2 linked regions of the Pelagibaculum spongiae genome follow. The protein of the gene in region 1 binds, or shares a complex with, the protein of each later gene. Links are inferred from orthologs where the notes say so. Each region holds a gene or a part of one and is shown in the gene's direction. Other genes may lie near its edges. The genes, in order: uvrD and uvrB.

What was found.
Region 2: the proteins of uvrD (region 1) and uvrB are in contact, whole or in part, in a crystal structure (PDB 7EGT), measured with the Thermus thermophilus proteins. The link is inferred for Pelagibaculum spongiae from one-to-one orthologs. Residues at the interface, in WP_096412145.1 of Thermus thermophilus: His654, Arg656, Phe657, Gln666, Asp668, Glu669, Lys680, Arg681, Leu682, Ser683, Lys685, Tyr686, Ala687; in WP_096411307.1 of Thermus thermophilus: Glu23, Leu25, Arg26, Asp27, Gly28, Glu29, Arg30, Phe31, Arg55, Glu326, Asp327, Phe328, Glu379, Ser382, Gln383, His398, Gly400, Arg401.

What each region holds. Positions count from the first base shown.
Region 1 is NZ_QDDL01000014.1:35,541-50,241, forward strand. The notes cover bases 4,018-6,967. They hold uvrD (DNA helicase II), read left to right. Parts: upstream 4,018-4,380; coding sequence 4,381-6,555; downstream 6,556-6,967. Other genes in these bases: DC094_RS20395 (sensor domain-containing diguanylate cyclase), read right to left, coding at 4,018-4,139. Also shown: DC094_RS20365 (antibiotic biosynthesis monooxygenase family protein), read left to right, coding at 1-186; DC094_RS20370 (DMT family transporter), read left to right, coding at 224-550; DC094_RS20375 (hypothetical protein), read right to left, coding at 892-1,179; DC094_RS20380 (RluA family pseudouridine synthase), read right to left, coding at 1,368-2,012; DC094_RS20385 (hypothetical protein), read right to left, coding at 2,182-2,424; DC094_RS20390 (BLUF domain-containing protein), read right to left, coding at 2,532-2,969; more of DC094_RS20395, read right to left, coding at 3,174-4,017; DC094_RS20405 (AMP-dependent synthetase/ligase), read left to right, coding at 7,088-8,929; DC094_RS20410 (hypothetical protein), read left to right, coding at 9,082-9,936; DC094_RS20415 (M48 family metallopeptidase), read left to right, coding at 10,075-10,875; elongation factor P-like protein EfpL, read left to right, coding at 11,041-11,607; DC094_RS20425 (hypothetical protein), read right to left, coding at 11,782-12,528; dinB (DNA polymerase IV), read left to right, coding at 12,704-13,780. UniProt on the Escherichia coli protein: A helicase with DNA-dependent ATPase activity. Unwinds DNA duplexes with 3'-5' polarity. Translocates on single-stranded DNA with 3'-5' polarity. Initiates unwinding more efficiently from a nicked substrate than double-stranded DNA.
Region 2 is NZ_QDDL01000001.1:164,317-178,985, reverse strand. What follows is about bases 7,128-10,045. They hold uvrB (excinuclease ABC subunit UvrB), read left to right. Parts: upstream 7,128-7,537; coding sequence 7,538-9,553; downstream 9,554-10,045. Other genes in these bases: DC094_RS00770 (pyridoxal phosphate-dependent aminotransferase), read right to left, coding at 7,128-7,442. Also shown: DC094_RS00805 (hypothetical protein), read left to right, coding at 1-146; DC094_RS00800 (hypothetical protein), read left to right, coding at 177-1,118; DC094_RS00795 (hypothetical protein), read left to right, coding at 1,115-2,128; DC094_RS00790 (hypothetical protein), read left to right, coding at 2,159-3,106; DC094_RS00785 (hypothetical protein), read left to right, coding at 3,103-4,122; DC094_RS00780 (pectin acetylesterase-family hydrolase), read right to left, coding at 4,196-5,626; more of DC094_RS00770, read right to left, coding at 6,258-7,127; DC094_RS00755 (hypothetical protein), read right to left, coding at 10,291-10,728; DC094_RS00750 (alpha/beta fold hydrolase), read right to left, coding at 10,820-11,638; DC094_RS00745 (DUF2268 domain-containing putative Zn-dependent protease), read left to right, coding at 11,991-12,629; DC094_RS00740 (acyltransferase family protein), read right to left, coding at 12,715-14,669. UniProt on the Escherichia coli protein: The UvrABC repair system catalyzes the recognition and processing of DNA lesions. A damage recognition complex composed of 2 UvrA and 2 UvrB subunits scans DNA for abnormalities.

The sequences.
Region 1 (14,701 bases):
TATTTGGGTGTGGAATCTGCTAGAGAAGCACTAGGCATTACCGTGTCTTACTGGAAAGATTTGGAGTCAATCAAGGTATGGAAAGCCAATGTCGATCATCTGCAAGCGCAAAAACTGGGCCGAGAAAAATGGTATGCCAGTTATAAAGTGCGGATTGCTCGGGTCGATAAAGAATATGGTATTTAAAATATGAATTTTAATTTTAATAAATGAGCAGTATTTAATGGCATATGTTTATTTGGTGATTGCGATTGTAGCTGAAGTGATCGGAACCAATGCAATGGTTGCATCTGATGGGTTTTCCAAAATATGGCCTAGCAGCCTGACGGTTGTTGGTTATGCTATTTCATTTTATTGTTTATCTCTGGTGTTAAAAACCATACCGGTAGGCATTGCCTATGCGATTTGGTCGGGAATGGGCATTGTACTGGTTACCGCGATTGCCGTTGTTATTTATAAACAAGTGCCAGACTGGCCAGCGATTGTCGGCATGACATTGATTGTTTCAGGTGTGGCGGTGATTCAATTGTTTTCAAAAATGTCGGGGTGATTAGTTGGTTGTTTTTATTGTTGAAAGGTTTGGTTTCTAAATAACGAAAAACTCGCATCTTAGAAAACACATATGCATACGATTAATCGTTGCACTTGTTTTTACATTATTGAACAAACATGTCGCATATAAACCCGGGTAAGCTTACGGCGTACCCGACAATGTAAGTGTCTTATGCGAATGCTTACGTAACAATTAATACCAAGCAACAATTAATACCAAGCAAAAAATAATACCAACCAAAAAACTTAAATTTTCAGAATCTTCTTACACCAGTTAATATTAGAAAATCACCGAAATTAGCTGCTTATACGGCGATAGGAATGGATTGAAAAGTCTTACTACACAGCTTTGAGTTTCACATCTTCGCTCAACGTAACTGACAGTGCACCCGAACGTTCAATCATTTTTACTATGACAGATTGGATGGTTTCATCTTCACGAATATCGTTTTCGGTAGTGAAGGTTTCAACTTGAGGCTCTTTGCCTTCTTCTGCGACAAATTCAAGGTGTACTTCAGTAGCCAGTTTTTCATTCGGTCCGTAATAGGTGATGGCGATTGCTGGATAGCCCTTGAATCCTGCCTTGGCTTTTTTAGAGATTCTTTTTTTAGATTTTTCTAAATTCATAGTGATGTATCCTTTTCAAACGGATTAACGAGCCGGTGGATTAACTTATTTCCAATTTAACTCAGCTGGCTAAGTTACTTATTGAAAATGAATTTCAGCTGCTGGAAATTATAGGTATGCTTGGGTCTGTCTTAAGTGTGGTTGCTTTCTGCTCAAGTATATTGCCGGATTATCGGGCTATGTTCTAGTTACAATTGAAGCTCATCTGCGAGTCGTTTCAGATCGGTTGCCAAAGGTGCGATAAATGTTTGTTCCATTTGGGGAAGGTGAACCATATGACAGTGAAGTGCCTGGCGAGGGTGCCTGTTGCAAGGCGGGTTGCAGTACCATTCTTCTCCCACTATTGGGTGGCCGAGGTGACTTAAATGAATTCTAATTTGATGGGTCCTACCGGTGAATATGTTGACCGTTACCAGCGAATGCTCTGGGCCTTTTTTGGTGACGGTAAATTGACTGTGGGCACTTTTTCCATCGGGTGTAATGCCAAGGCTTCGCTGATCAATCTTGCCGATTGCGCCAAACTCTTCGCACTGATTCCAGGTTGGATTTCCATGAACAATGGCCAAGTATTCTTTCACTGAATTATGGTCTTCGAGTGCTTTTTTGTAGATAGAAACCAACCGTTTTTCTGTAACAAAAAGGTTAACGCCGCTGGTGTCTGCATCAAGCTGGTGAACTGCCCATACCATTGTTCCATGTCGCTGCATCAGCCAATATTGCAGGCAGTCATCGTCATCTAGTGAACGTCCAGAAGTGGGGATATTAAAAGGCTTATCTACAACTAAAAGGCCGTTTTTTTGGTAGATAATGCGTGCTTCAAGATCATCGATCACAGCGACTTCCTTGTGGGTGGTGTTTGATAAAAGTTTGATAAAAAATAGTGATGAAAATTAATTGCTACTCGAAATTATTTATTGATTATAAGTTATTTCCTTAGCCATCAATCTTGAATATAGGTGGCTAAAAATAACCTGGAATTTCAAAATAGGTAACGAGTTATGATCAAGAGATAAGTCTTAAAAATCGAGTAGCTAAGATTCGTAGCCAAAACCACAAACTCCACAATAGCCCGGCAAATAACATCACTAATGCGTAGATGTCCTCTGGCTCAGGTTGACCATTTTGATAGCCGTTATACATCAGCATGCCTGCGGCAAATAAAATCACCCCATAGCAAAATTTCTCGAACAGATCTCGGTATTGACCGGCCAGTCTTAGAATCAGTTTTTGTAGCAGATTTTTCATTGGTCCAGTGTAACTGCGGCGAATCAGTTTACCGATAGTGATTTACCGGTGAATTGAATCACCGGCACAGATTTAGTGTTGGAAGCGGTGGTTTTAAAGCGAGGAGATCAAGCTCTAACGCTATGGCGGCGAAAGCTCATTAGCAGCTTCATTGCCAAGGATGGTTGTTTGATTAATTCATCGCGCAGCAGGCCCACGGTCAGAAAATCGGTAATGCCAGCTTCGTCTGCTAGGTCATCAGCATAGGGGCCATAGTAGCCCATTTCCCATTCATTAAAGCGGCGTCTTTCGATGGGCCGCTTTAGTAGAGTGGTGACCATATGATGGCGAGGATCTTCACAAATGCGACGATATAGCGCTTCAACTTGTTGCTGCTCACCTTCAATTGCCTGAATAAATAATCCTTCGCAATAAAGCAGCATGCCGGTAATTCCGATCCGCTGATTATTAGGACGTGCGCTGTGTAATAGCTGGCGGATTTGTTCGGCAGATATTTCTTCGGTGGCGGTGCTGGTGTAGACCAGCGAATATGCTCGGTTGTCCATAACCTGAGTTTTCTTTTCCTTGAATAACACAGCAAAAGTCTGGTCTTTGCTGGGCTGAATCGTTGTGAGTAAACTCACAAAGCCAGTAGCTAATTAATCAATAGCGGCTTTTTTAGGTAGTTGACGAACTTAAGCGGAAAGATGATTTACTGAATTGGTATAAATCATCAAAGCAGGCAGAAATTTATTGATCATTGTAATGTTTTATAAATCGTAAATAATACTATCTCTGCCTGCTAGCTTGGCTTGATACATTAATTGATCGGCTCGGCGAACAATCGTCTCGGGCGAGTCAGTTGAGCATGAGATAGTCGCACCGATAGACAAGGTGCAAATAATATCCAGATTGTCTGCTGCTGATGGTTTTTCAGAATGATGCGAGCTAATACCAATTAATGTGCCACGAGTGATATCAGACAAGCGCTGGGCAATGATTTTCAATTTTTGTGGGCTGACTCTGGGCATGATCGCGACAAACTCTTCTCCACCCCAACGGCCTAGCATGTCGCTATTTCGTAATGCTTGACTTAAATAATCTGATAGCTGCTTTAGCACTAGGTCACCGGCATCGTGGCCGTATTTATCATTAATGTTTTTAAAATGATCAATATCAATAAATAGCAAGCCAAAATTAATTTTATGACGATGCATTTCAGCACAGCGAAGGCTGAGCTCTCGAAGTAGATGGCGGCGATTAGGCAAGCCAGTTAATTCGTCGAGTAATGCTTGGTCTGCCAGTTTTTTAAGGCGAGTTTCATTGCTTAGCTGACGTGAGATATCGCTAAAAATCTCTGTTGCACCAATGATTTCCCCATCACGATCGGTCAGGGGGGCGGTGCGCACTTCAACCGCAACTTTGCGACCACTCTTGTGCTTGAGAAATAAACGACAACGATGCTTTTTACCGCGTTCAATCACTGCGAGTAACGGACAGCCATTAATACAGACCGCTCGATCCTTTTGGTCGGTATGTCGCAAAATATTTTCATGGCAATGCCGTCCGACGACCTCTTCTGCAGAAAAACCCGTGATTAATTCGGCTGCTTGATTCCAAAATAAGATACGCCTGTCCTTATCGACCACATACAAACCATCAGCTAACTGGTTGGCTAACTGTTCAAAATCAGGAAGTAACGGGCTGGAATAAGCTTGATTAGAAGCTTTGGGCATTCAGATCTCCGGAAATACGATAGCCGAAATATACTCTTAGAAAGCGGCGGGTCAAAATGTAACAAATTGATTTGTTATGTAACTTACCGATATTTAGCTGAAAGTGAGTGCTAACTGGTACTGTGATTTTATCCAGAGGTTATCTGCTGGTAGAATCGGTCAGGCTCTAGGGCCTGCTAGCAAAATAGTGATCAGGACTTGGCGAATTGAGTATTAAACTGGCTCCATAAAGGCGGACCCGATGGACGATATATCCCCGATTCTCGACAATCTTAACAAGGCGCAGAGAGACGCAGTCGCCGCGCCAGAACAGCATTGCCTAGTATTGGCCGGTGCGGGTTCGGGTAAAACCCGGGTGCTGGTGCATCGAATCGCTTTTTTGACCGCCTCTGGTGGTGTGGGTGTTTCACCTTGGTCATTACTTGCTGTGACTTTTACCAATAAAGCGGCAGCAGAAATGCGCGGTCGAGTGGAGTCGGTGGCAGGTGTATCGCCAGCCGGCATGTGGTTAGGCACTTTCCATAGTCTGGCGCATCGATTTTTACGCCAACATTGGCAGCAAGCCAATTTGCCACAGCAGTTTCAAATTATTGATTCCGATGACCAGTACCGAATGATCAGGCGAATCATGCGGGAAGCCGGACTGGATGAAAGTAAATGGCCACCGCGTCAGGTGCAGTGGTTTATTAATAACAGCAAGGAAGAAGGTCTTCGACCACAACATATCGAGACTTACAACGATTTTCATCGTCAGACGCATTTGCAGATTTATCAGGCTTATCAAGAGGCTTGTGATCGCGGTGGCATGGTCGATTTCTCTGAGTTATTGCTGCGCTCGTTAGAAACCCTGCGCAACAATACTGAGCTGCGAAATCATTACCAGGGTCGCTTCCGGCATATTCTGGTCGATGAGTTTCAAGATACCAACACCATTCAATATGCCTGGTTGCGTTTAATGTGCGGCCCAAACAGTAAGCTGTTTGTGGTAGGTGATGATGACCAGTCTATTTACGGTTGGCGGGGTGCAAAAATTGAGAATATCCAACAATTCTCTCGTGACTACCCAGATGCTTTAAGCATTAAATTGGAGCAAAATTATCGCTCCACTAGCAATATTTTGAATGCTTCTAACGCTGTTATTGAAAATAACACCGAGCGAATGGGCAAAAAGCTGTGGACCGATGACGGCGATGGCGAAGCAATTTCACTATATGCAGCATTTAATGATTTAGATGAAGCGCGTTATATCGTTGATCGAATTCAACAGGAAGTGCGCGACGGCAGCCCCAGAAAAGATATCGCAATTTTATATCGCTCTAATGCCCAGTCACGGGTATTAGAAGAATCATTAATTCAAGCTGCAATGCCTTATCGAATTTATGGTGGTCAGCGATTCTTTGACCGCCAGGAAATTAAAGATGCGATGGGTTATTTACGGCTAATTGCCCATGGCGGTGATGACTCAGCGTTTGAGCGGGTAGTTAATACGCCAACTCGTGGCATCGGTGATCGCACGGTGCAGGCGGTTCGTGAATTGGCGCGTGAGCAAGAGCTCACCATGTGGTTAGCGGCTGAAAAATTAATTGAAGCCAAAGCATTAACAGCACGAGCCATTAAAGCCCTAAAAGGTTTCCTTGATTTGATCGAAGAACTTCGTGTTAATTGCGAAGGGGCCGAGCTGTATTTGCAAGCGGCAGAAGTGGTTGAAAACTCTGGTCTGCAAGCGCATTACCAAAAAGAAAAAGGCGAAAAAGGTCAGGCAAGAATTGAAAACCTACAGGAGCTGGTTAATGCCTGTCGTGGTTTTGATCCGGATTTAGCCAATGAAGAAGGCATGGAACTGGGTCCGCTTGATGCATTTTTAGCCCATGCGGCGTTAGAAGCGGGTGAAAGCCAAGCGGCCGATCATGATGATGCAGTTCAGTTAATGACCTTGCACTCGGCTAAAGGTTTGGAATTTCCAATTGTCTTTTTATGTGGACTGGAAGATGGCTTATTCCCACATAAAATGTCGTTGGACGATGGCAACCTCGATGAAGAACGGCGCTTGTGTTACGTCGGAATGACCCGGGCAATGCAAAAACTTAATTTAAGCTATGCCGAAATTCGTCGAATGTATGGACAGGAGAATTACACCTCGCCATCGCGCTTTATTCGTGAAATTCCTGCCGAGTTATTAAACGAAGTTCGACTGGGTGGCAGCGTGTCTAGGCCGGTGGTTAAGTCTTCGATGTTTGCACCGCAAGATACCGGCAGCGTCGCCTTAGGCAGCCGAGTAGCACATAAGAAATTTGGCGAAGGTACCGTGATTAATATTGAAGGCGATGGCCCTTCGGCGCGTATTCAAGTTAATTTCGATGATGCCGGTGATAAATGGTTAGTACTGTCTTACGCCAAGCTAGAAACTTTAAGTTAATGAAGTGCATGGCAGCTGTTATTGGTGTGAAAACTGATCAAACATAATAGCTGCCTGTATGGGCTATTTGAAAACCAGTCGCCGCAGTTAAACGGTGTGCTGGTTTTTTTGTAAAGATTGAATCGCTTGCTGTAGATATTTCGGTAGCATTCAAAACATGAAAAAAGTACTGGTTTTTATATTTTACATTCATCTATCAGAGCTAAAATTCCTCGAGTAAAACACAGATAAAATCAATCTTAGTTTTGATGATGGCTTTGTTATTAAATCACTAGCCAAATTGTTAATTCAAAAAAGCAAACCAGTACCATTTTTTATTGGCTAGTTTGGTTAAAACAGATCTTGCATCGAGATATTTCATTCGGTGATGTATCCCTTATACCCAAACCAGCCCTTTGAGGATTTTGGAGTGGATTGGGTATATCTCCCTTTATCGCCAAGCCGACAGTTGCTTTGATTACAACTGACGCTGATCAACCATTCGGTTAGTCTGCGCGTTATGCTGCAAACTGGCTTTTAAGTAGATAGCGCCATGCATTCAATAAAAATTCACCCGATTCATTTGCTGCAGCAACGGGCTGCTGAAACACCAGATAAGCCGGTGTTGCACTGGAAGTCCGATGGACAATGGCACCAGTGGAACTGGCGGGAGTTTTGGCAACGGGCTAATCAATTAGCCGGAGAGATGATCCGTTGTGGCCTAGAACCAGGCCAAATGATCGGTATTTATGCTTGGAACTCACCGCAATGGTTGTTGGTGGATGTTGCAGGCATGCTCGCCAGATTAGTTGTGGTGCCGATTTATCCAACCAGTACCACCGAACAAGCAGCACAGATTGCCGACGATTCTGGTATCCGCTGGTTGTTTACTGGCGTGCAACAAGAGTTTGATCGCGCCTTGCCATTGTTAGATGGTTGTGTCGAACAACTGGTGCCGATGTCTAAGGGCATCGATATTCGTTCGTGTCCGGCAGCACGTCCTCTAGGCAATTTAATCAGTCCCTTGAGCGAAGTATTACAAGAGCAAGTTGACCTGCGAATTGAGCAGGTGCAACTAAGTGATTTGGCTACTTTGATTTACACCTCAGGCACCACCGGTGTGCCAAAAGGCGTCATGCTGGATTTCGAAAACATGTCAGACAGTTTCGAAATGCACGACAAACGCTTAAAGGTTGGCAAAGAAGATTTAACTTTGAGTTTCTTGCCATTAAGCCATGTTTATGAACGTGCCTGGGCGCATTACATACTGACTTGTGGTGGCGAAGTAGCAACCTGTGCCGATCCGAAAAAAGTCGGTGAATTGCTGCCTGAAATTAAACCGACCACCATGTGCGCCGTGCCGCGCTTCCTTGAAAAAGTGTGTGATGGTATTCAGGCCAAAGCGTATAAAGCAGGTGGCTTGAAGATGCGTTTGTTCAAAAAAGCCATGGCTGATGGTTTGCTGCAGCTGGAGCATAAGCGCAAGGGTACTGTGGATAAAAAGCTTAATTTCAGATGTAAAATTTGGGACAAGCTAGTTTTTCAAAAAGTCCGACAAGCGCTTGGTGGCCGATTGAGAATGGTGCCATGTGGTGGTGCTCGATTGGACCCTGAAGTGCAATCATTCTTTATGGTGCTCGGTATTCCGGTAAAAATTGGTTATGGCTTGACGGAAACCCTAGCGACCGTTTGCTGTACCGATGACGGTAACTGGGAATCTGGTCATGTTGGTTTCCCATTGCCGGGAATAGACGTTCGTATCGGCGAAAATGACGAAATTATTGTTCGTGGCGGCAATGTAATGCGCGGCTATTTCAAGCGTAAAAATGCCACCGATGAAGTGATGAAGAATGACTGGTTCCATACCGGCGATTGCGGTTATTTCGACAAGCAGGGTCGATTGGTGTTAACCGATCGCATCAAGGAATTGATGAAAACTTCCGGCGGCAAATACATTGCACCGCAGCGTATTGAAGGTCAGGTTGCCCGTGGTGATCTGATCGAACAGGTGGCGATTATTGCCGAAGCGAGAAATTTTGTTTCTGCATTAATAGTACCGGCATGGGATTCGTTGGAAGATTACGCCAAGAGCGTTAATATCAAATATCATGATCGGCTAGAATTGCTAAAACATACTCATATTATGGATGTGATGGAGCAGCGATTAGAAGAGCTGCAAAAAGGTTTGGCGCGTTTTGAGAAAATTCGTAAATTCACCTTGGTTCCGCATGAGTTTTCAATTGAATTGGGTGAAATTACCCCAACGCTAAAACTTCGCCGTAAAGTGATCATGAAAAAATTCCGTAAGGAAATTGAGGCAATGTACGAAGGCGTTCGCTTTGATAGCAAGAGTAAAGATAAGACTAAAAACAAAACCGACCCAGATTTAGAGTAACGCTTAGCCAAAACTGAACGATAAATATTTGTACATATTATCGATCAATAATGAAAGCGCGGTTTACACTAAAAGGTGGAAGTGAAAACTAAAACTTTTACAATGTGTTATCTGGCGTTTAGATAATTAGCCCTATTTTTTTGGAGAAAGCCATGGATGGCGATCCAAGACAGGCATCAATCAGCCTGCCTGTTTTTCGTGCACTCACCGATAGTGCACCCTCTGTATGGCGTGAAGCATTGGAGCAAGCAATGTTGGCGCAACTCGATTCAATCATCATGGTACAAGATGCTTGGTCGGTTCTGACAGAAAACACGCCTTCAATTAATCAAAAACGTTGTTTTATAAGTAGCTTGTGGCGTGGCCAAGTATTTTCCTTGCACCTACCTGTTTTGTGCAAAAGAATTGAACAACAAATTCCGCTGGTAGATCAAAGCCAACAAAATCTACTGGAACAAGGGTTGCAGCTTTTAAGCCAGCTGGCAGTTCCGGTAAAACAAAAAACACCGCATCATAACTTTAATGAATTTGCATCAGCTTACTGTGGCGACCAAGTGTGGCAGTTGCCGCGCTATAGCACCGATGCTTCTGGGTTATTTGAATCATGGGGTGCGGGTAAGTTAGATATTTCACCATTAATAGAAGCGATGATGCTGACAGCCATGAATGAGTTGTGGAGCTTTGGTGAAAAAAGTTTTGCTGAACCCTTAATCTTCAAAGAAGCGGTTTTTAATGAAAAACTTACTGACGACTCGTCGAATGCTGAAAATCAGCAACTTCGATTGCCGCATCAATGGTTTGAACATTCCGCCGCCACTAATTTTCAATTAGCGATTGAAGCACTGCAATTAATTGCCAAGGCTTTGGATTGGCAGCCGGATGAAGAAGCGCTGAAGAAGCTTTGCCAAGGTTATATTCGCCGCAAGGCTGCGATTATGGCTTCGTTAATGGAAATGCTGCTACAACCACCAGAGTGGCTGGAACTGCAATTGGCCAAGCGTGCTTAATCCCAATTGAGCAGCTGACGAATTCTTCGGTGTAATTAAGGTATCGCTACGACTTAATCAGACATATTGAGGTGGCTTAGGTATAGATTTACAGTGATAGCGCTATAATGTGCGTCTTCTGAAGATGTAGATTGGCTTATGTTGAAGTTTCCTAAGATTGCCTTGGCTGTCGCTGTTGTAACAGCCACCGTCATGCTCACCAGTTGTGCTACCTCGCCTACCGGCAGAAAACAGTTCAAACTCTATTCCTCCCAGCAGCTGGCCGAGATCGCCACGGCGCAGTTCAGGCAGATGAAACAGCAACAGCCAATCAACAACGCTGCTAAAGATAACCAATATGTACAATGCATCGCCGATAAGTTGATTGCTCAATTACCACTGCCTTGGAGTCGCCAATCGTGGGAGGTGGTGGTTTTTGAATCAGACGATGTGAATGCTTTTGCCATGCCCGGTAATAAAATTGGCGTTTATGATGGCATGATCAACCTAGCAGAAAACCAACATCAACTGGCTGCGGTAATTGGCCATGAATTGGCGCATGTGCTGGCAGATCATTCCAATGAGCGCTTATCTTCACAAAGTTTGATTGGCTTTGGGGTAAAAATTGCCGAAAAGCAGGGCGGCAAGAGTCTCGCGCAAGGCGTTGGCACGGCGGCTAACTTATTAATTGCACTGCCGTATAGCCGGGTTAATGAAACCGAAGCAGATATTATTGGCTTGGATATTATGGCTAAAGCGGGTTTCCAGCCGCAACAAAGTGTTCGTTTATGGCAATTGATGTCGCAAAAATCCGGTGGAAAATCGGTGCCTGAATTGTTATCAACGCACCCGACCGATAAAAGTCGTATTGCTGATTTGCAAAAGCAAATGAATCAAGCAACAGCGCTTTATCGCCAAGCGAAAACCCAAGGTTATGCACCACATTGCAAAAAACCGTAGAAAACCGAATCAAAAAACCAAATTAAATAAATTTTTGTCAGTTATTAATTGGTTAAGTCAGCATTGAATGATAACTGGCTTATCTTATTGCAATGACAAAACAGAATTAGCTATTTAGACTGGCCGAATAAGTCGTTTCAAGGCTGCCAGTCCAGAGGAAAGATAATGCCTAAAGCATGCGATATAAAGCGCGGTGAAGTGGTTGATATTAATGGTCAGCCTTGTCAGTTAAAAGATATTACAGTGCACAGCCCATCAGCACGTGGCGCAGCAACTCTTTATAAGTGTCGTTTTACTGATCTGTTAAAAAAGCAAAAAGTCGATCAAACCTTCACCGGTGATGATTTTCTAAAGCCGATCGACACATCAAAAAAGCCGGTGCAGTTTTTATATAAAGAAGACGCCAGCTATGTATTGATGGACTTAGAAAGCTACGAGCAGTTTTATCTCGACGCTGAAGTACTGGGCGACCAGGCGCAGTGGTTGTCTGACACATTAGAAGGTATGTTCGGCTTATTAATTGAAGATCAACTAGTATCCATTGAGCTACCTAACTCGCTGGTGTTGGAAATTGTCGAAACTCCGCCAGCCATGAAAGGCTCCAGTCAGAATAAGCGCACCAAACCTGCTACGTTGGAAAATGGTGCTGTGGTTCAGGTGCCGGAATATATTTCAACCGGCGAGAAGATTAACGTCAATCCAGAGCTGCAGACGTTCTTGTCGAGAGCTTAGTGGGTTGATAAATTTCACATTGTAGATTTGATGAGTGTTAACGAAATCAGATATCTGGCAATAAATACCAAGGTGTCTGATTGCGCCTTTGGCTTATCAAACCTACATGTGTTGAGCTTTTGGGCAGGTTAATCATTCAAACCAAGTGCTGCGACTAAAGCTAATTTCGGTACTTTATCTTCTGCGTTTAGCCTGTCTTTTTTGATATTGCTGGCACAAATTAAAAATCATCTGGGGGGTCCATACCAAATGATGCCGATTGCCAAAACTAGTATGTTGATCAATGCCACCGGCACGTAGCACCCTAGCAACAATTGTTGAGCAGTTTTTACGTAACGTTCGGTAGTGTGCATCAGGTTTGGTTCGAATGCTGGCCCATTCTTCAATCATGGCTCGACAGTTCAAGCCAGACAGATTGTATGACCAAGGCTTTAAGAATTGTTTCGAAGCGCCTGCACCATGTTTAAAATGAAACATGTTTTTTAGAAATTTAAGGACTTGTTGATCCACTTGATCATCGTAATCCCATTCGGAGCACTCTAAACCTAAAAATCGATGGGCATAATTACCGTGTACAAGGCTTTCTATAACTTGTGGGTTATTTTGATCCAGCGATAGTAGCCTCCATTGTTCCTGGTGACTTATTTGCCCTAAAGAAACACGCTCACTTCTGTTATCTTCCATTAGTGAGATGTTCTTTTGGGCACCAAATTTCTTACCAGGTAAAATACTACTTTTTCCTGCATGGCCATCAGGCCACCAGCTGACATAGTTATGTAGTCGAGCGCTTTCATCATTTTCTAAAATTTGCATTGCTGCATGGCCGTAACTACCAATGTTTCCAAATAAATCACGCGTTTTATTAAATTGATCATAAGGCAACCAGACATAAACGGTTGCGGAAATTTGTTCTCTCGACATCGCCAACCTACAAAATTTTTATAATGATAAGGGGTATCATCAATGAAATTTTGTCGATTAGTTTTCGATTTAAAGATCTATGGCTAGATTGGCTAGATTAGCGAGCCTGTGTTTGTTTACAGTGATCGTTGGTTGGCGGTCACGCTGCTTCTATATAACAGCGAAGAGCTTTTAAATGTCTGATCACCCTCGAAAGATTATCCACTGCGATTGCGACTGCTTTTTTGCAGCGGTTGAGATTCGCGATAATCCTGAGCTACGTGCTTTGCCGGTGGCAATTGGCGGCAGTTCGGATCGGCGTGGGGTGATTTCGACCTGTAACTATGTAGCGAGAAAGTTTGGTATTCGTTCGGCAATGAATAGTGCCAAAGCGTTACAGCTGTGCCCGGATCTGATTATATTGCCGGGCAATATGGATAAGTACCGTGAAGCTTCGGTAAAGATTAACCGTATTTTTGAAGACTACACCGACTTAGTTGAACCCCTCTCTTTAGATGAAGCATTTCTCGATGTCAGCGAAAGCAATGCTTGCCACGGCAGCGCGACTTTAATCGCAGAAGAAATTCGCGCCCGAGTGCGTAAAGAAGTTGGCATTACAATTTCTGCCGGAGTAGCGCCGAATAAGTTTGTGGCCAAGGTGGCTTCTGACTGGAATAAGCCCGATGGCTTGTGTGTAGTGACCCCGGAAAAAGTCGATGCCTTTGTTAAGCAGCTTCCAATCGAGCGGATTTTCGGCGTCGGTAAAGTAACTGCTGGCAAATTGCATGCGATGGGCATTCTCAATTGCGGCGACCTGCGTGATTTTGAGCTGCCGGTGTTAACGGAGCGGTTCGGCCGATTTGGCTCACGACTACACCAATTGTGCCGCGGGATTGATGATCGACCGGTGCAAATTAGCCGGATTCATAAGTCGGTTAGCATTGAGCACACTTACCCCATTGATCTTTTAGGCGTTGAAAACTGTCTAGACCAATTGCCCGAACTATTAGAGCAATTGCACCGACGGTTGCGGCGATATCTAGAAAAAGACAGTGGCTATAAAATCAAAGGTCGCTTTGCCAAAGTACGTTTTAACGACTTCACCACCACCACGATTGAAAACCAGCTGCAAGAAGGCGAGCTTAAGCAATACCAGGTGTTAATTCGCCAAGGGCATGCTCGGGGTGAAAAACCGGTACGTTTGTTAGGCATTGGTGTGAGATTGGATGTTGATGATCAGCAAGCGCCCGAGCAGCTGACGTTGTTCACCTAGGTTGGATAAGCGTAGCGCCATCCGACGTCGTTATTCTCAGAAGGTTCTGATGCTTTTCTACGGATACAGGTGCTATTCGATGTTTTTCCTGCCAGAACCCTCTCTATAGAGAAAGATTCAAATTATCGGTAAGTTTATTGATCTTGAAAATCATCCGCTTAGCCTAAGAGGGGCTAAAACCCTCGGATTTTTTCATCTGAAGGGGTGACACGGCTTAGTGGATCTGTATAATGCGCCAGCGTTCCGGGTGATTAGCTCAGCTGGTAGAGCGTCGCCCTTACAAGGCGAATGTCGGGAGTTCGATCCTCTCATCACCCACCAAAGATTCTGGAGCGGTAGTTCAGTTGGTTAGAATACCGGCCTGTCACGCCGGGGGTCGCGGGTTCGAGTCCCGTCCGCTCCGCCATTATTACGGTGCATCTCTGTGACAAGAGATAGACAATGCATCGCTTACTGCTAAGGCAGTATAAAAGTGCTTCGGCAACATGTGAAAACATGTTTCCGGGTGATTAGCTCAGCTGGTAGAGCGTCGCCCTTACAAGGCGAATGTCGGGAGTTCGATCCTCTCATCACCCACCAATTTGGAGCGGTAGTTCAGTTGGTTAGAATACCGGCCTGTCACGCCGGGGGTCGCGGGTTCGAGTCCCGTCCGCTCCGCCATTATTACGGTGCATCTCTGTGACAAGAGATAGACAATGCATCGCTTGCGACTGATTATTCAGTGCGCATAAACGTAGTGCTTCGGCAATATGTTAATACATATTTCCGGGTGATTAGCTCAGCTGGTAGAGCGTCGCCCTTACAAGGCGAATGTCGGGAGTTCGATCCTCTCATCACCCACCAAATTGGAGCGGTAGTTCAGTTGGTTAGAATACCGGCCTGTCACGCCGGGGGTCGCGGGTTCGAGTCCCGTCCGCTCCG
Region 2 (14,669 bases), on another replicon or contig:
CCAGACCTTATATTGAATTGGAGGGTACGGTGGATATGGCAAATTACCCCAAGCTTAAACAGGTTGGCATGGATGCTAGAGATATTATCGTGATTATGCTGAAAACTTTTCGAGTAAGAGAAAATGGTTTGATCGGAACCAGTTGATTTTTAATTTTTGAAAAGCAATTCGTAAAAATGGGAGCTTTAATAGCTCCCGTTTTTATGATTCATGGTGCTATGCCGACTAATGGTGCTGCAACAGCTTATCGAAATGCCCATTGTGGTTATGATGGTGGTGTAGGTTTTGTGTTAGGTAAAAATGCTGCTGAAGTTTCTGCAATGCTGGCTTTTTGCCAAGGTGGACTTGAGTTGCTAGCAAATCATTTGTACCAAACTATACAGCCAGATTACAAATGGTTGAAGTTAGTTGATCGTCATAAAAAAGAACATAGTCTGATTGATGCCTATCCAAGAGAGAAAATATATGACTTTTATAAGACCACATCTCAGTGGTATTCATTATTTTCATTGAAAATAATGTCGCCTGAGAATGACAGTTTTGATGTGGATAGCTATAGGGATGAGTACGAAAAGAGGGTTGATAAAGTTGCCGATTTCTGGCTTTTTACAGCAGGAAAATTTCATTCTGATACAGTGCTATTTTATTCGGTAAATGCTGATATGCCTTCTTATGATGTTTGTGTCTGGGGAGAACGAGGGAAATGCTCAGGTGATTATATTGAATGGGAAATAATAAGCAATGATAATCATAAATGGTTTTTTGCTGCAGGGAATAAAGAAGTGGTAAATAAAGAAGAAGAAAAGAACTACCAGGCAATCAAAAAGGCAAGCTTACGTTCAAGTTATTGGGCTGGTCGCGAAAGTATAACTGGAAAAATACCAGGTATTTCTTTGATTGAATTGTCACCACCGTGGGCTGGTGGTGATGGAACGGTACATAAAGGGGCTGGAAGAGATGCAAATTCTGAAAGCGGTTCTTTGATTTCAATTGGCTTGCAAACTGAGGAAGGTCACCAGGCGTTTTTTCTTGATCATCAGGTGTCCAAGGAAATTACATCTCGTATTCAAGAGATTATGCAGGAGACTTATAAATCAAAATGTCAGGTGGTGGTATGAGAATAATACTGGCGCTGTTATTTGTTTGTTTTTTACAAGGATGTGCTGGTTCTATGGATGAGCAGATTGATGAAGATTTAGGATTGGATTTTACTAATGTCTGTTTGGGTCGTTATCAGATGGATTTGATTGATACTTTGAAAATGTCCAGTTTGATGTATGGCAACAGATCGGTTTCATTTTATCTTGATAGTAATCTGACTGAAAGTTTGACCTTTGATGGCAGGGAAAGGTTTGATAAATGGTCAAAAAGTATTCAGAAAGAATCTAGAAGGAAGTACAGGGCATACCCGTTGAGTGATGATGTTAGGGTTATTGAATCTGAAACATTTTTTGAAAATAAATATGGCGATGAGGGTGAGAAGTTTTTATTGAAAGGTTTTTTGCTAAAAGACTTTTCATCATTAAATCGTGCAGTATATGCCAGGTTAGCATTGTCTGGCACGGAAGGTAATTTTTTAGCAAGTGATTCTGAATACCGAAATAAATTTAAAAAACTGCTGCATCCGGCGAAAGATGATCTGGATCGTCTACTTCACTTGCCTTGGCCCCACAATCAACTGGGTGTTTGTTTAACATCTGATTTTACTTTAAATGTTGCTAAGGCTGGTGGTGAGAAGCATTACCGAACCGTTTGGTGGAACGGTAAAAATGATCGGTTTGAAATTAATGTAAATGTAATGAAAAACAAAGAGGAGCTCAGTGAAAACTACGGCACGGCACAAAAGCTACTCGGCCTGTTTGCCAGTAAAAGCTTGGATTTGGCAGGGCGATCAGGGCGTTTGTTTTTAAGTGATGCTCGCTATGCAAAAGATGGTCTGGAGTTTCGCTGGGTCACCACAGATGCAAAAATTGGCTCAACCGCCAGACCTTATATTGAATTGGAGGGTACGGTGGATATGGCAAATTACCCCAAGTTTAAACAGGTTGGCATGGATGCTAGAGATATTATCGTGATTATGCTGAAAACTTTTCGAGTAAGAGAAAATGGTTTGATCGGAACCAGTTGATTTTTAATTTTTGAAAAGCAATTCGTAAAAATGGGAGCTTTAATAGCTCCCGTTTTTATGATTCATGGTGCTATGCCGACTAATGGTGCTGCAACAGCTTATCGAAATGCCCATTGTGGTTATGATGGTGGTGTAGGTTTTGTGTTAGGTAAAAATGCTGCTGAAGTTTCTGCAATGCTGGCTTTTTGCCAAGGTGGACTTGAGTTGCTACCAAATCATTTGTACCAAACTATACAGCCAGATTACAAATGGTTGAAGTTAGTTGATCGTCATAAAAAAGAACATAGTCTGATTGATGCCTATCCAAGAGAGAAAATATATGACTTTTATAAGACCACGTCTCAGTGGTATTCATTGTTTTCTGATGAGCTGATATCTGTGGGGGTTGAAAAGATCCCTAGAAACATCGAGCTTGTTAAGAAAAATTACATGAGAAGAATAGTTGCTGCAGGTCGATTTTGGAGTGTTTTAGGAGGAAAGTTTCACAATGATACGACAATGTTTTACTCAGAGAATTCCGAAATGCCATCTTATGATGTTTGTATCTGGTTGGAGCGAGGTGGATGTAGTGGTAATTATTCTTCATGGGAAATAATAAGCAATGATAATCATAAATGGTTTTTTGCTGCAGGGAATAAAGAAGTGGTAAATAAAGAAGAAGAAAAGAACTACCAGGCAGTCAAAAAAGCAAGCTTGCGTTCAAGTTATTGGGCTGGTCGCGAAAGTATAACTGGAAAAATACCAGGTATTTCTTTGATTGAATTGTTACCACCGTGGGCTGGTGGTGATGGAACGGTACCTAAAGGATCTGGAGGAGACGCGAGATCTGAAAATGGTTTTTTAATTTCAATAGGTTTGAAGGTTGAAGAAGGTCATCAGACGTTTTTTCTTGATCATCAGGTGTCCAAGGAAATCACATCTCGTATTCAAGAGATTGTGCGGGAGTCTTATAAATCAAAATGTCAGGTGGTGGTATGAGAATAATACTGGCGCTGTTATTTGTTTGTTTTTTACAAGGATGTGCTGGTTCTATGGATGAGCAGATTGATGAAGATTTAGGGTTGGATTTTACTAATGTCTGTTTGGGTCGTTATCAGATGGATCTGATCGATACGATGGAGATGGCTAATGTGATGTATGGCAACGGGGATATCTCTTTTTATTGGAAGGATCTGCATGAAGGTAAAGAGGGCTTGTTTCTTGGTGATGATCGCTACCAGAGGTGGCTTGACTATGTTCATCGTGAAAAAGGTAATGATAGTTACTATCAGGTAAAATCAGTACCAGATACGCAGATTATTGTTGGTGAGTCTTTTTTTTATGATGAGTTCGGTTCGGGTAGTAAGGATAACTTCCTTAATGGCTATTTCTATATGGACTTTCCGGAAATTGGCAAGTCAGTTAATTTAAGTGCGATTGGTGGCGACTACCATGGGGTTTATCCTGCTGCAGATAAAGTTTATAAGAGAAAGTATGAAGATTACCTCAGAGATATATCTGTTCATCCTAAATCGATGCGTTATTTACCATGGCCGCATAACCAGCTAGGGGTCTGCTTAACTCCTGAATTCACATTAAATGTCGCTAAAGCGGGCGGTGAAACTCATTATCGTACAGTGTACTGGAATGGTAAAAATGATCGTTTTCAGATGCTTTCCAAAGTGATGCGAAACAAAGAAGAGTTAAATGAAAACTACGGCATGGCACAAAAGCTACTCGGTCTTTTTGCCAGTAAAAGCCTGGATTTGGCAGGGCGTTCAGGGCGTTTGTTTTTGAGTGATGCTCGCTATGCAAAAGATGGTCTGGAATTCCGCTGGGTGACTACTGATGCAAAGGTTGGCTCAACCGCCAGACCTTATATTGAATTGGAGGGCACCGTGGATATGGCCAATTACCCCAAACTCAAACAGGTTGGCATGGATGCTAGAGATATTATCGTGATTATGCTGAAAACTTTTCGAGTAAGAGAAAATGGTTTGGTCGGAACCAGTTGATTTTTAATTTTTGAAAAGCGACTCGTAAAAATGGGAGCTTTAATAGCTCCCGTTTTTTTTGTTCAGCCAATATTTATTCTTGTGGGCGATATGGCCCTAAAGCGGTTAACTGCTCAAGAGTGAAGCTCTTGGCTTGAGTTGCTCCAGAGCTTTGACTTTCTTCGTCTGCTGCAGGTGCTTCGCCGCCGATGCCGGTTAAGGCGATCATTAATTCCCAATACAGTGACTTACGCTCAAGTTCTGCAGGGTCAGCTGCTTCGAAGTGACTTTGTAGTGGCTGGGTTTCATCAAGCAATATATTAATGAAGTTGCCTAGGTGCATCATTTTTCCGTCACCATTATCGGTGCCGGTGATTTGAGTGTCGGTAAAGTCAAGAATACTGGTGCAATGACTTTCATTGAATGGGCGAAAATATGGAATAAAATAGGCCATGTTTTCGTATTGGTCATAAATATCCATTAGATTTTGTTGGTCTTCACCCCATAGTCGGTGGATTTCTTCGTCACCTGGTTGAAGATTAAAAAACCGCTCATAGGAATAACCAGAATAATTAGCGTCACGGGTAAATTGAGTGTGAGCTAATCGATCTTGTGGCCAAGTGATAGCCAATGCTTGATTTATATTACCGATATTATCGGTTGAAATACCGGGAATATCAGCAGATACGGCATTAAGCATGGTGGTGATATTCCAGCTATCGGCAATTTTCTGATGTAGTTGCCAGCTATTATCACCTAATTGAGCTGGATATAGCGGGCCAGAGTCATTTAGCATAAATCCGATTCTTGGATTGATGTGCTTTCGCAATGACTGGTAATGAGCCAGCGCGCCAACGCCACCGGCGCTGCAACCATAAGTCATCATTCGATCAACTTCAGTGAATTTCTGTTTTAGCCAGCCAATAACTCGTAATGTATTGGTTGCGCCAGCGTGCTTCCACTGTAAATCAGGGTTTTCACCAGTAGGATCTGGGTAGCTGAGCTCTTTATCTCCGGCGAACACATCGCCAGTACAATAAGGAAGAAATACCTTGTTCCACTTGGCTGGCTCGGTTTTATGCCACGGGTGATTTTGCAGCACCATTGGAGATGAAGCGCCCCAGAAACTGCCGCCATTATCCATATCAAGGAAATTCATAAAATTGTCGGTAATGCCGTTGGGGTTAGCTGCGCCACGGATACCATTTTGACCGGTGCAACTTTCGTAATCCCAGCAAGCACCGCCACCCTGAAAGGCGATTAACAAGTCATCGCTCTCGGCATCTAGGTTTACAAAAAATTTGTATTGGCTGCCGTCACCGCAATAAGTGTCGGCTAGTTCAACCCTTTGCCAGTGGCCGGGTTTTACGGATTCTTCGAAAAGAACTTCTACAGGTTGATTGACTAAATCAATGGGTGGAGTGTCGATGTTGCCGTCACCTTGGCTATTTTTCGAATCGCTCTGATCTGACCCTGCGCAGGCCAATAGAGAAAAGCTGAGGCAAATGGCGAGCAAATACTTCATCACAATTCCTTTTGTTGTTTTTATTGTTATTCAACAAAGTTAACCAGTTATCGAAATTGAGGTAATGCAAAATAAGGCCAGATTACAGGTCATTGGCGGCAAACCGTGTGCTTTGGTATCAATATTTTCTCGACAGGGTTGATAGATGATTTTTTTGACTTTTTGGAAGCTGAGTTATTTAAAGCGGTGGGCTATTAAGAGAGAAGAAAACAGCAAGCAAAAAAAAGCGAAGCCTCATGGCTTCGCTTTTAAATTTGGCTCCCCGAACTGGACTCGAACCAGTGACCCAATGATTAACAGTCATTTGCTCTACCAACTGAGCTATCAGGGAATGCTTGGTGCTTTTTAAGGGCACAAAAATATTCTACTTGCTAATCGAAGTGGGTCAAGTGAATTGAATCAATCTGTGACAAGAAATCTGTTGTATTTGATTTGTTGCAGGTTGTATTTTTGTATACAAAACAAGATGTGTATCAAGAGTGCTGGTTCGATTTTTTAGGTGTTAATCGTAGGTCACCTTGAGCGCAGCGAAACGTGACAATAAAAATTGTCGCCATTCGCTTTACTCATGATGACCTACGGAGCTCGCAATTTTTCGCTAGGTTAGGTTTCTTAGGTCAGGAAAGCTAAATTAAACTTCCAGTGCCTTACGAATTCTTGCCAATGCGTCATTTAAAATCGCTTCTGAAGTGGCAAATGACAGGCGCATATGACCCGGTGTGCCAAATGCTGAACCAGGAACCAATGCCACGCCGGCTTCATTTAACAGATACTCTGCTAAATCGAGATCATTCTTAAAGCCTTTCTTTTCCATTGCTTCATGGAAGCTAGGGAAGCTATAGAAAGTGCCGTCAGAAGGGATCGCTTTTACCCCAGGAATTGCATTCAAACCGTCCAGTACCAGCTTGTGGCGAACTTCAAAGGCTTCCAGCATTTCTTTAACGCAATCTTGCGGGCCGTTAAGTGCCGCTTCTGCGCCCCACTGGGCAATTGAGGTTGGGTTAGAAGTGCTTTGTGATTGAATCTTTTTCATAGAAGCAATCAGCGGCTGAGGGCCAGCGCAATAACCAATTCTCCAACCCGTCATTGAATAGGCTTTAGAAACACCGTTCATTACAACGCATTGGTCGTAAAGCCCAGGGCAAGCATTCAAAATGTTGGCGAATGGCTCGTCAGCCCACAAAATATGTTCATACATATCGTCGGTGGCAACCACTACATCTGGGTACTGAAGCAGTACTTCGCCCAAAGCTTTCAGCTCGGCTAATGTATAAGCCTTGCCGCTTGGGTTAGATGGACTGTTGATGACCACCAGCTTAGTTTTTTCAGTGATTGCTGCAGCTAACTGCTCTGGAGTGATTTTAAAAGCCTGTTCAACCGGGGCTTCTACAACAACAGGAACACCATCAGCTAATAGCACGATATCTGGATAAGAAACCCAGTAAGGCGCAGGAATAATCACTTCATCGCCCGGATTAATCAGCGCTTGGGTCAGATTGAAAAAGCTTTGCTTGCCGCCGCAAGAAACCAAAATCTGATTGGCTTGATAATCAAAACCATTGTCACGCTTGAATTTGTCGATGATTGCCTGTTTTAGGCTTGGGGTTCCATCAACCGGGGTGTATTTTGTTTTGCCATCGGCCAGCGCTTTAACGGCGGCTTCTTTGATATGATCTGGCGTGTCAAAATCCGGTTCTCCTGCGCCTAGTCCAATAATGTCCTTGCCAGAAGCGCGAAGCTCAGCGGCACGGGCAGTGACTGCCAGGGTGGGGGATGGCTTGACGTTTTTTACTCGATTGGAAAGCTTCAGGTTCAAAGCGGCATCCTCATACTGCGGGTTAATGGAAACGAAACCGTTCGATCATACGAAGATATGATGCGCTCGGCAAACAAAACAGGTGGTTGTATATCGTGAGCGGTGTATTCAAGCTTCATTCAGATTTTAAGCCTGCAGGTGGTCAGCCTGAAGCAATCAAACAATTATTAGAAGGGCTGGACGATGGTTTGGCTAGTCAGACTTTGCTAGGTGTGACCGGTTCAGGCAAGACCTACACCATCGCGCAAGTCATCGCCCAAACCAATCGGCCGGCCATTGTAATGGCGCCAAATAAAACGCTGGCGGCGCAATTGTATGGCGAGATGAAAGAATTCTTTCCCGAAAATGCGGTTGAGTATTTCGTTTCTTATTACGATTATTATCAGCCAGAAGCCTATGTGCCCGCGTCAGATACTTTTATCGAGAAGGATGCATCGATCAACGAGCACATTGAGCAAATGCGTTTGTCGGCCACCAAAGCGATCATGGAAAGATCCGATACCATTATCGTCGCTTCGGTTTCGGCAATTTATGGTTTGGGTGATCCTAAGTCTTATATGTCGATGATGCTGCATATTTCAGTCGGTGAAAAAATTGATCAACGGAAAATTCTGCGTCGACTGGCCGAGCTGCAATACACTCGAAATGATGTTGAGCTTGGTCGGGCCAATTACCGAGTGCGCGGTGATGTGATTGATATTTTTCCGGCGGAATCGGAAAAAGAAGCGGTTCGAATTGAATTATTTGATGATGAAATTGAACGGCTCAGTTGGTTTGACCCCTTAACCGGCGAATCACTTCGCAAAGTAGGGCGATTAACTATTTATCCGAAAAGTCACTACGTCACACCGCGTGAGCAAGTAATGGCGGCGATTGAAACCATTAAAGCCGAACTGGCCGAGCGATTACCGATTTTAGAAAAAGCCAATAAATTGGTCGAAGCCCAGCGTTTAAATGAGCGGGTGAAGATGGATTTGGAAATGCTGACCGAGTTTGGTCATTGCTCGGGCATCGAAAACTATTCGCGCCATTTAAGTGGTGCAGCGCCGGGCGAGCCGCCATCAACCCTAATTGATTATCTGCCAGATGATGCGTTGATGGTGATTGATGAATCCCATGTCATGATCGGTCAAATCGGTGCCATGTACCGTGGTGACCGCTCGCGTAAAGAAACCCTAGTGGAGTACGGTTTCCGTTTGCCATCGGCGTTAGACAACCGGCCGCTTAAAATTGAAGAGTTTTGGCAGCGCTGCCCGCAAAGTCTTTTTGTTTCGGCAACTCCGGGTAATTACGAGCTGGAAAATGCCGGGCAAACGGTTGAGCAGGTGGTTCGGCCAACCGGCTTGCTCGATCCGCAAGTTGAAGTGCGACCTGCGACCGGTCAGGTAGATGACGTTTTAGGTGAAATTCAATTGCGGATTGAGTGTCAGGAGCGAGTAATCATCACCACGCTGACCAAACGGATGTCAGAAGATTTAACTGAGTTTTTAGCTGAAAGCGGTATTCGGGTGCGTTATTTGCACTCAGATATCGAAACCGTTGAACGAATCGAAATTATCCGTGATCTTCGTTTGGGCGAGTTCGATGTACTGGTTGGAATTAACTTGTTGCGCGAAGGTATCGATATTCCTGAAGTCTCGCTGGTGGCGATATTTGATGCCGACAAAGAAGGCTTTCTTCGTTCAGAGCGTTCGTTGATTCAAACCATTGGCCGGGCGGCGCGTAATCTGCAAGGCAAGTGTATTTTATATGCCGATCGGATGACCGATTCGATGCGCAAAGCGATTAGCGAAACCGATCGCCGCCGCATCGTCCAGCAAGATTATAACGAGGTGCATGGCATTACGCCGCGTAGCATTAAAAAACAAATTACCGATGTGATGCAGCGGGTCGGTGGTGGCAAGGGGCGGAATAAAAACAGTAAAAAACGTTCCGGTGCCGTGGCAGAAACTGCCGCCCAGTACATTGTGCATTCGCCAGCAGAGCTAGATAAGAAAATTGCCCAGACCGAGAAACAAATGCTGGCTCATGCCGCTAATTTGGAGTTTGAGCAGGCGGCAAATATGCGTGACGAATTATCTGAACTCAGGCAGTTACGGCTTGCTCTTTAACGAACAGATCATGGTGGATGCAAAAGAAAGTGCTGGCAAATACGCCAGTTTTGAGTTCGAACAGGCAGCAAATATGCGTAATGAATTAACTGAACTCAGGCAGTTATGACTCGCCCTTTAACCGGTACGTCATGAAGGGTGCAAAAAAAAGTGCTGGCAAATACGCCAGTTTTGAGTTTGAGCAAGCAGTCAATTTATCTAATGAATTAACTGAACTCAGTCAGTTACGATTGGCTCTTTAGTGGGTAAGTCATGAAGGGTGTAAAAGTAAAGTGCTGGCAAGTACGCCAGTTTTGCATTTGAGCAAGCGGTTAATTTATGTAATGAATCATCTGAGCTCAGGTGGTTACGTCATGCTATTTAACGATCAAGTCATGAAGGGTGCAAAAAAGGCGCTGGCAAAGGCTTGCCACGGCGAGGCGGTTTCATTATAGTACGCCTCGCTCCTGACGGAACAGGCATTCTATTGTCGCCTCAGCGAAGCAATCTAGGACTATAGCTCAGTTGGTTAGAGCGCTACCTTGACATGGTAGAGGTCCCCAGTTCGAATCTGGGTAGTCCTACCAAATTTTAAAAGCCCGCTTTCGCAAGAAAGCGGGCTTTTTTTGCTTTGTTTTATTTTTGATGGCTTGAATTCTATTGCTTAGACATTCTCGTAGCTCACCATAACCTGCAAACCATGTCATTCCTTTCCCTTCGTGCAAATACCGCCATCTTTCAAAAGCAAGGTCAGAGTTTTAAAGTAACTTATGTACGTCCCATTCGAATTTTTTTACATGTTGCCGTAACTGTTGAGATAGTTCTTTGTATTGTTGGGATTGCTTTGTTATGCGAGACATGTCATCTCTGATAAATTGTTTAGTTTCATCAGTTAATGCAGAAAACAACTCAAGTAATTTGTGTCCTTTGATTTCATGGCCTGTTTCCAATGCATGTAAATACTTCATCTTTATTTCAAGGCTGAATGCGCCGTTGATGATGTAGGAAGCTATGTATTCAGGGTTTGACCCTCCTTGTGTCGCAGATGGGGTGAAGCAGCGGGTTTTTCCTTTTGAGCAAGCGATGATGGGGAGGTATGGAATCTTGTCCTCAGGCATTCCGGTTAATTTTTCTAGAATTGCCATTGTTCCTTTGTGTAAACGGTTTGCGTGAATTTCCATCGATTCTATATTCATCTTTATGTCTTATTGGCTTTACTTGTATTGGTATTTTATTGAACAATATCTGCCAAGCATAATTTAATGTATTGTTTGTCGTGTTGGTGTTTTATTTTTCTAGCTTTAATTTTAATGCTTTCAAAAAATCATCGCGAGAAGTTGGCTCTAGCCATGGGAAGTGCCCAGACTGTTCTATTTCGTGAGTTTCAATGTCGTCAATATTCTTTCGTAAAAAGGCAAATGTTTCTTTGCAGGGAATCGGGTCGCTATCGCCATGAAATGCAATTACCGGAATTTTGATGGCTTTTAAAATGCCTGGAATTTCTCCAGCATCGATGATGTCCCAAATAGAATTTATACTTTCGAGGAACGTTGTGAAATTCCACTTTGTCGCCGGGATCAACTCCTCTGTTTTTGGGTTTAAGTGATAGAACGGGCTGGTTAGTGCTAGGCGCTGCTGCATTAAAGAATTTCTGTTTTCTACCGTCAGCTCTTTAGTTAATTCTTTGCCAATTAGAGCGAGCTTCTCCTTAGTCGCTCTGTTATATCTGGCGTTTAAGGTATCGCTATGCCAATCACTGATCTGCTGATTAAGCGCTGCAGTTGAAAGCAGTATGATTTTTTCAATCTTCTCTGGATGCTCGGAAGTGGCAAGTAGTGCCAAGTTAGCGCCCCATGAATGACCAATAAGAATAACCTTTTCTTTTTTGGAGTGCTTTGAAATTAAATTGGCTAAGTCGGTAATATGGCTCGCCATGGTTACTTTTTGGTTGGCGGGTGATTCAAAGGTGCCTCGCTGGGCATAATCAATAATTTTGTATTGATTCTCGAGTAGCTCATCCAAAGACTTCATATAACCAAAAAGAGAAGGGCCGCCGTGGATCAAGATGATGGTTTTATTTCCAGAGCCGTATTCATTTGCCAGCATGCATTGTCCTTTGTTGAGTGAGTGGTGGTGTGCTAGCTGCAAGCATCTTCTTAATGCGTGCTCGTTGACTGGTTGCTTACGCTACGATAGCATTAAATTAATCGCCGATAAAAATAAAAGTAAATTTTGCAAGGTTTTCGCGTGGAGCGCAGACAGCTTGCCTGCATTTGAATGTAAAGCACTTATCTTTCAATGGATTGTGCTTTCAGCACTTTGCAGGCTGCCCGCCTGCGCTCCCAGTAGAGATACTGGCTGAGAGTGTCATTTACAAGCTTTCAGTCCGTAACACGAATTCTCCGAATATCTCGTCTTACCCAAGTAAGGTTATTCCAAATTTCCAGGTATTGTAAAAATGAAAAATAATAATATTTCAATATTGAATTCAACCGGGCGCTTCAGTCGTGAGGTACGCGACAGCATTGCTTTAGTTGCTCAGCAGTCGCTGGCTTTGATTGGTGAGCACTTTGACTTAAGTGATGTAGATATTACTTTTAGCCCCTTTTATTCAGATCCCGCGCCTTCAGGTATTGGCGGTTATGCGCTTTCACCCTTTAGATTAGAAATTCTAATTGATTGCAATAGAGAAGATATCGTCGAAGCAATAAATAAAGAACTCCGCTCGGTGCTGGCCCATGAAGTTCATCATTGCATGAGAATGGCTGTAGTTGGTTCTGAAAATTCGTTGGCTGATAACATTATTACCGAAGGCTTGGCCTGTTATTTTGAAAGGAATTTTAACGGCGGTGTAGTGTCTTCGCTTTTCAATGATATGAGTGAATTGAACTGGCAAGATATTTATCGAAAAATGAAGCCGGAAATAAACAGTGAATCTTTTAACTTCAATCTTTATTTTTTAGGTGCAGATGTCGCGCAGTATGCAAAATATGCTGGCTACTGGGTTGGGTACAACTTGGTTAAGCGTTTAGCTGAAGAAAGAGGGTTGGACGATTCAGAACTTATGAAATTGCCGGTTGAGGATTTCTTGCTCTAGTTTTTCTGCGTGCTCAGATAAAAAAAGAGTATGCCGAACAAGCCGATTTGATGGTCAATCAGCTTGTTCGGCATAAAAGTAATAGTCAGATTACTTTGGTTTCAGGTGTGACTGGCTCTTGAGAGGGTTTAGTTGCAATCTGAATTTTGTTGATGCATTTTTGAAAGGCTGGCAGGAAGTTTTTTGAAAGATCAAGCGACGTTTGCTTTGTAATGTGATTCCAGTCCCACATGATGTACTCGCCATTTTTATCTGTGACATCAATAGAAGTGTTATTTCCATACATGACATTCAAAGGGTCCCAGGTGCAAGTGTTAGAATGCTTTTTATTTAATTCGTTATAAACCATATCTTGGCGACGCCTCGTGTGTCGGTCTTGCAAGGCGGACACGTTGCAAACGCTAGAGCCTAAGTATTCAACCTGTAACTTACATGAAGGGCTTGTTGCAATTGTTGCCATGAGTGGTGTGTCTCGAAGTAAAAGCGAGACGCCTCCAGCGTTGGTGATCTTATTTTGAAATTCAAGATAATGCCTTTTAAAGGCGAGTGATTTTTTGTTTTCTTTTACAATCTCTTGTAGTGGTATGTGTTTGTCTCTTGAATTGTTTAGTCGTCCACGGTGGAAAGCTAAAGCTACTACGTCTCCAGGTTTGATATTTTCAACTATGTACTGCATTGATTTTGATTTTTCATTTCTGTTGATTATACCATCAATAGAGCCGTCATTTATAAATCTGACTTGATATGAAGTCTTTGCCAGCGCTTTGTTAGCCATAAAATAAAACTGCGCGGCATGAGAATCGCCTATTAGATAAAATGCTTTCGGCTTGTCGTTGTTTCTAGTCGGCTCTAAGCACTCTTTTACTGGATCTTTCTTTTGGCTGAGGTCAAGTTCTCCGTGGCAATCTACATCATCGCCCCAAGGTATTACTGGTTCAATTTCGTATAAATCAGCAATTATGTTGTTGTAATTTTTTGAAAATCTTGGGGCGTATGAAGATATTGAAAGAGCTGCGAGTACCATTAAAGTAACATAGAGTGACAGTTGCTTTTTTAAGCTGAAACTATATTTGATGTTCCGGAGAGGGCGTTCAACTAAATAATATGAGCTGATTGAAAAGAATAGGATTAGTACGATGATCGCTGGAGCGGTCTTTCCTTGTAGCCCAAGGGTGTGCTTTCCAAGGACCAAGATTGGCCAATGCCAGATATACAATGAATACGATAGGAGGCCTACCCAAACCATTGGGCTGCATGATAATAGTTTGCTAACAATAGTCTTTGAGTGGCAGTCGCTTAAAATAATTAAAGCGGATGTTATGACAATCAGGGGTGTAGTGAATGCTTGATATTCTTCTGGAAAATAAAGGCATGCCGTCAGGCCAAATAATGCGACCCAGCTGGTCAAAGGGTTCTCGAAAATCCGCATGCCTTTGTTTTTATTGATATAGGTATAATAGGCTAGGCAACCTACCCCCAGCTCCCATAACCTGAAAGGCAATAGGTAAAAGCTAGCGCTTTTGTCTGTTATTTGGGTTATTTCATAGCCTACAAATGACGCTACCATTAAGATTAAAAGCAAGGTTGTTCGATAGCGGCTTAATTTTTTTCTTGTGCCTAGAACTAATCCTGAAAAAATAAGCAGCGCTGGGTAAATTAAATAAAACTGCTCTTCTACGCCTAGTGACCACATATGGGTGAAAGGGTTGAGGCTGCTGTCTAAAGAAAAATAATCACTTGATTTCCAGTATAAGTAATTGTTAGTCATGCCAATAATAGACATGGCTGCAGTTTTAAAAATCAGTTTTTCAGGTCTTGTTACGAAGATGGCAATGGCTGCACAGGTGACGAGAGTGCAGACCACCAAAGCAGGGAAGATGCGTTTGAATCTTTTAAGATAAAAATCAACTAAAAAACTTTTAGTATTATTCCAGCGGGTGTTGTTTAAGTAGTTTGTAATTACAAACCCAGATATTACAAAGAATACATCTACTCCTAGGTACCCGCCTGGCAATAGGCCTTCATTAAAATGGAAAATGA